One region of the Chromobacterium sp. Ag138 genome, then DNA from elsewhere that is predicted to be linked to it. Evidence: predicted binding sites of a transcription regulator. Region 1 holds the regulator's gene; the other holds the start of a gene.

Region 1 (3,207 bases):
CGCCGCTGTCCACCCCGCGCCAGACCACGCCGGAATTGATCGCCCGCGCCCGCAACGGCGAACAGGTGGCCCTGGTGTTCGGCAACGAGACCTTCGGCCTGTCGATCGAGGAAGTGGAGCAATGCAACCGCCTGGTGACCATCCCCGGCAACCCAGACTACTTCTCGCTGAATCTGGCGATGGCGGTGCAGGTGATGACCTACGAACTGTTCAGCCACACCGGCGTGGACGTGGAATACCTGCGCGCCGAGGGCGAGGCGGCGACGCAGAGCGAAGTGGACGGCATGTGCGGCCACCTGGAACAGGCGATGGACGAAATCGGCTACTTCCAACGCCGCAACAGCGAGCGGCTGATGCGCCGGATGCGCACCATGTTCCATCGCGCCGGGATGCTGCGCGAGGAGATCGACATCCTGCGCGGCTTCTACAAACAGGTGCAGCGCACCGCCTCCGGCCGTCCCGGGGATGCCGACTGAGCCCAGCCTCGCCCTGCCCTACGCGCGCCCCGCGGTGCGCGACCTCGCCTTTCTGCTGACCTCTCCTTCGCCCTGGCTGTGCGGCGCCGATCTGCCGCCGGAACGATTGCTGGGACCGGACGGCGAGGCGCTGCTGGCCCGGCTGGACCATGCGCCGGCCGAGCTGGAAGCCTGGCTGGCCGCCGCCCCCGGCAAGCGGCTGGGACAATATGCCGAACGGCTTTTTTCCTTCTGGTTTCACCAGGCGCCGCACATCGACCCCATCGCGGAAAATCTCAAAGTCATAAACCGGGAGCGCCGGACGATCGGGGAGTTCGACTTCCTGCTGCGGCTGGACGGCGAGCCCTGGCATCTGGAAACAGCCAGCAAGTTTTACCTTTCGCTGGGCGAAACCGCCGACGATCTGATCGGCCCCGGCCTCAATGACGCCTGGCGTTTGAAAGCGACCAAAACCACAACACAATTGCGGCTTTCCCGCCATTCCGACGCGCTTGCCATCCTGCCGGACGGTTTTCAGGACTGCCGCGCCGCGGCCCGGCTCTGCGGCTGGTTCTTCTATCCAGCGGACCAATCGCCGCCCGCGCCGCTCAATCCCCATCAACTGCGCGGCTGGCTCGCGCCGAGGGACACCCCCTGGCCGCGCGCCGGCGGCGATTCGCGCTGGGCCTGGCTGCCCAGGCTGTCATGGCTCGCCCCCGCGCTGCTGGCCGAAGCCGATACGCAGGACGAGGCCACCCTGCGCGCGCGGCTGCAAGCGATGCCGGCGCCGCAGTTGCTGGCCGAACTGCAAGCAGTCGGCGGCGGCCTGTGGCGCGAGGTCGCGCGCGGCTTTGCCGTTCCGCCCGGCTGGCCGGACCCGGCGCGCCTGGACGCGCTGAGGCTCAAAATCTCGCGGGCATGAAAAAAGGCAGGCGTCGCGCCTGCCTTGATTGCCGATTCCGGACTGCCTTAATGGCCGTCGGCGTGCATGCAGCCTGAAATCAGGTTTTTCAAATCGCCGACCTGCACCAGCTGGATGTGCTTGTGGTCGACGGTGATCCAGCCCTGCTGCTGGAACTTGGACAGCGTGCGGCTGACCGTCTCCAGCTTCAGGCCGAGGAAGCTGCCGATCTCTTCGCGGCTCATGCGCAGGATGAAGTCGTTGGCGGCGAAACCGCGGGTGGACAGCCGCTGCGACAGGTTCAGCAGGAAGGCGGCGATGCGCTCCTCCGCCTTCATGTTGCCCAACAGCAGCATCACGTTCTGGTCGCGCACGATCTCGCGGCTCATCAGGCGGTAGAAGTGGTGCTGCAGGCTGGGGATGTCGCGGGACAGCGACTCCATCCGGGTGAACGGCAGCTCGCACACTTCGCTGTCCTCCAGCGCCACCGCGTCGCAGCTGTGATTGCTGGAGGAAATGCCGTCCAGCCCCATCAGCTCGCCCGACATCAGGAAGCCGGTCACCTGCTCGCGGCCATCCTGGCTGGCGACACAGGTCTTGAAGAAACCGGTGCGGATCGCGTACAGCGACTTGAAGGACTCGCCGCTGCGGAATAGGTATTCGCCGCGCTTCAGGCGGCGGCTCTGGCGGATCACCGCGTCCAGTTGGCCCATTTCCTCTCGGTTCAAACCGACAGGCAGGCACAGCTCGCGCAGACTGCAGCTGGAGCAGGAGATTTTCAGCGTATGCAGGGAGGTATGGTTTTGTTCAGACATGCTGTGTGTGCTACAAGCCGGCGAAGCTTGACCCTTATCAAGGCGGAATTCACAAGTTTTTCGCAAATTTACCAGTCCTCCAGAAGTTTTACCATCCGAATACGACATGAAAACTACCCACCCCTTCTCTCCCGTCCATTTCGTTTTCGATCGAGAGTTGATCGAGAAGCTGGATGGCGCGGGGCCAAGATACACATCCTACCCGACGGCAGATCGTTTTACGTCCAACTTCTCGACGCAAGACTATCTGGACAAATTGCGCCAGCGCCAGATCGGCGCCAACCGCAAACCTCTATCATTGTACGCTCATATACCTTTTTGCAACACCATCTGCTATTACTGCGCCTGCAACAAGATCATCACCAAGGACAGCGGCAAGGCGGACCAGTATTTGGATTACCTGGAGAAAGAAATCCGCTTGGTGTCCGCCGAACTGGGCATCCGGGAAAAAGTGATACAGCTGCACTTCGGCGGCGGCACGCCCACCTTCCTGTCCGATGCCCAGCTTGAGCGGCTGATGGGCATCCTGAGCAGCCACTTCGAATTCCTGAGCGACGGAGAATATTCCATAGAGATTGATCCGCGCAAGGTAAAACGTGAAACCATGCTGAAATTGGCAGGATATGGTTTCAACCGCGTCAGCGTGGGCATACAGGATTTCGATCCGGCGGTGCAGCGGGCGGTGAACCGGGTGCAAACCGAGGAGGAAACCCGCGCGGTGATCGAGGCGGCGCGCGAGGGCGGGTTCAAATCGGTCAGCCTGGACCTGATCTACGGCCTGCCGCTGCAAAGCCGCGAAACCATGCGCGACACGCTGCAAAAGGCGCTGGCGCTGGATCCGGACCGGCTGTCGCTGTACAACTACGCCCACCTGCCCAGCGTATTCATGCCGCAGCGGCGCATCAACGAGGCGGATCTGCCGCCGGCCGCGGTCAAGCTGGACATCCTGCAAGACGCGGTGAAGACGCTGACCGACGCCGGCTACGTGTTCATCGGCATGGACCATTTCGCCAAGCCCGACGACGAGCTGGCCATC
Region 2 (3,207 bases), 2.2 Mb from region 1:
GTTGTAGGCCATCAGCAGCATGCCGGAGAGGTAGAGGAAGCCGCCCAGCAGGCGCACCGTGTGGTACGGGTAGGTGGCTTTCACCGCCTCGACGAAGGCGTAGGTCAGGGTGCCGTCCGGGTTCAGCGCGCGCCACATCAGGCCTTGCATCACGCCGGAGATCCACAGCGCGGCGATGTAGAGCACCACGCCGACGGTGGCCAGCCAGAAGTGGGCCTCGATCAGCTTGACGCTGTGCATGGTTTCGCGGCCGAACAGACGCGGGATCAGGTAGTACATCGAGCCGATGGTGATGAAGCCCACCCAGCCCAGCGCGCCGGAGTGCACGTGGCCGATGGTCCAGTCGGTGTAGTGGGACAAGGCGTTGACGGTCTTGATCGACATCATCGGGCCTTCGAAGGTGGACATGCCGTAGAACGACAGCGACACCACCAGGAACTTCAGCACCGGATCGGTGCGCAGCTTATGCCAGGCGCCGGACAGGGTCATGATGCCGTTGATCATGCCGCCCCAGGACGGCGCAAGCAGGATCAGCGAGAACACCATGCCGACGGACTGGGTCCAGTCGGGCAGCGCGGTATAGTGCAGGTGGTGCGGACCGGCCCACATATAGGTGAAGATCAGCGCCCAGAAGTGCACCACCGACAGGCGATAGGAATACACCGGACGGCCGGCCTGCTTGGGAACGAAGTAGTACATCATGCCGAGGAAGGCCGCGGTCAGGAAGAAGCCCACCGCGTTGTGGCCGTACCACCATTGCACCATCGCGTCGACGGCGCCGGAGTACACCGAATAGGATTTCCACATGGTCACCGGCACGAAGGCGGAGTTGACGATGTGCAGCAACGCCACGGCCAGGATGAAGGCGCCGTAGAACCAGTTGGCCACGTAGATGTGCTTGACCTTGCGGATGGCGATGGTGCCGAAGAACACGATCGCGTAAATCACCCAGATCACGGCGATCAGCAGCTTGATCGGCCATTCCAGCTCTGCGTATTCCTTGGAGGTGGTGAAGCCGAGCGGCAGCGTGATGGCCGCCAGCACGATCACCAGCTGCCAGCCCCAGAAGGTGACGGCGGCCAGCTTGTCGGAAATCAGCCTGACGTTACAGGTGCGCTGCACCACGTAGTAGGAGGTGGCGAACAGACCGCAGCCGCCGAAGGCGAAGATGACGGCGTTGGTGTGCAAGGGGCGCAGGCGGCCAAAGTGGAACCAGGGCCCGAAATTGAGCTCCGGCCACACCAGCTGGGCCGCAATGATGACGCCCACCAACATGCCGACTATGCCCCAAACTACGGTCATGATGGCAAATTGGCGCACCACCTTATAGTTATAAGTGGGTTGCGTTTCCATTTAAGGTTTTCTCCAAGGTTGCTAACTCAGAACATGACAAACCGAGGCGGCTTGAACTTTTCAACCTCATCCCAATCTGGAAATGGGAAAGCAAGCCGCGGGGAACCGTGTCGTGAAAGTCGAATCAGGTGCTTGACCTGTACCGATAGGCTTTGATGTCTGTATTAGCAGTTTGCCGGCCTTTTCGATAGCACCAAATTTCCACGTATCCAATGCCGTTATTCTAAATCAAATGCCTTATGCGAGCCAGTTGCATAGTCGGCTTGGATCGGTTCTTGTCTGTCCCAATTCTCGCGGTATTACGAGGGTAGCGATACGAATAGTGCATGTTGCTACGCATGCAATTGTATTTGCGTATTGGTATGACTTCTTGACATGGATCAATACGCCATGAGGGCAACCGCCAAAATCGCGGAAATGCTAGAATCATCAAGTTTTGCAACGCTTGCAGGCCGATCATGACCCAACCCGTCCCCGTACATTACACGCTGCGCCCGGTCTCGCCGGAAGCGCACCTGTTCGAAGCAACTGTCACTGTTACGCACCCGGCCAAGGATGGCCAGGTGTTTTTTTTGCCGGCGTGGATTCCCGGCAGTTATATGATCCGTGAATTTTCCAAGCACATCGTCGAGATGGAGGCCCGCGCCGGCGGCAAACCGGTGGCGTTGCGGCAGCTGGAAAAGAACCGCTGGCAGGCGGCGCCGGCCAAGGGCGCGTTGACGCTGCGCTATCTGGTCTACGCCTTCGACCTGTCGGTGCGCGGCGCCTACCTGGACGGCGAGCGCGGCTTCTTCAACGGCACCAGCGTGTTCCTGGCGGCTGAAGGCTACGAAAACGAGCCCTGCGCCGTGGAGATCCAGGCGCCGGAGGGCAAGGCTTACGCCGGCTGGAAAGTGGCGACCAGCCTGCCCGCCGCCGACGTCAAGAAAAAGAGCGGCTTCGGCGGCTACCAGGCATCCAGTTACGATGAGCTGATCGACCACCCGGTGGAAATGGGCGAGTTCCAAAAGGTCAGCTTCAAGGCTTGCGGCGTGCCGCACGAGTTCGTCGTTTCCGGCCGTTTCCAGGGTGATCTGAAGCGGCTGGCCGAGGACACCCGCAAGATCTGCGAATACCAGATCAAGCTGTTCGGCGAGCCCGCCCCGTTCGAGCGCTACGTGTTCATGCTGTTCGTCGGCAAAGACATCTACGGCGGCCTGGAGCACCGCGCCTCCACCGCGCTGGTGGCAAACCGCGACGACTTGCCCGCCCCTGGCGCCACCGACATCGGCGACGGCTATCTGAAGCTGCTGGGCCTGATCAGCCACGAATACTTCCACAGCTGGAACGTCAAGCGGATGAAGCCGGCGGCGTTCACGCCGTATGACCTGAACCGCGAAGGCATGACCCGCCTGCTGTGGGCGTTCGAAGGCATCACCTCCTATTACGACGACCTGACCCTGGTCCGCTGCGGCCTGATCGACGAGAAGCGCTATCTGGGCCTGCTGGCCGAAACCATCACCGGCGTGCAACGCGGCGCGGGCCGCCTCAAGCAGACGCTGGAGCAATCCAGCTTCGAGGCCTGGACCAAGTACTACCGTCAGGATGAAAACAGCCCCAACAGCATCGTCAGCTACTACACCAAGGGCTCGCTGGCCGCGCTGGCGCTGGATCTCACCATCCGCCGCGACAGCAAGGGCAAGCAGTCGCTGGACGACGTGATGCGCGCGCTGTGGAGCAAGTGGCTGGCCGACGGCAAGGGCCTGGAAGAGGACGAGTGGGAAAAGGTCGCGATCGAAACCACCGGCCTCAAGCTGAAACCGTTCTTCGATCTGGCGCTGCGCAGCACCCAGGACCTGCCGCTGGCGGAGTTGT

What was found. Region 1 encodes FNR, which switches genes on or off when oxygen is low (the NO sensors DNR and NnrR bind a similar motif). Its sites were predicted from a motif close to TTGATNNNNATCAA; they were not measured.
Region 2: ACY3GB_RS19480 (M61 family metallopeptidase) is a predicted target of FNR. The motif match lies at 1,724-1,737, and genes of this name have one in related genera.

Annotation. Positions count from the first base shown of each region.
Region 1 covers NZ_JBUPWA010000001.1:1,976,666-1,979,872, forward strand. The annotation lists gene ACY3GB_RS09030 (RNA methyltransferase) at 1-476, shown strand, start outside; gene ACY3GB_RS09035 (DUF1853 family protein) at 511-1,377, shown strand; gene fnr (fumarate/nitrate reduction transcriptional regulator Fnr) at 1,425-2,171, opposite strand; gene hemN (oxygen-independent coproporphyrinogen III oxidase) at 2,278-3,207, shown strand, end outside.
Region 2 covers NZ_JBUPWA010000001.1:4,143,907-4,147,113, forward strand. The annotation lists gene ccoN (cytochrome-c oxidase, cbb3-type subunit I) at 1-1,353, opposite strand, end outside; gene ACY3GB_RS19480 (M61 family metallopeptidase) at 1,812-3,207, shown strand, end outside.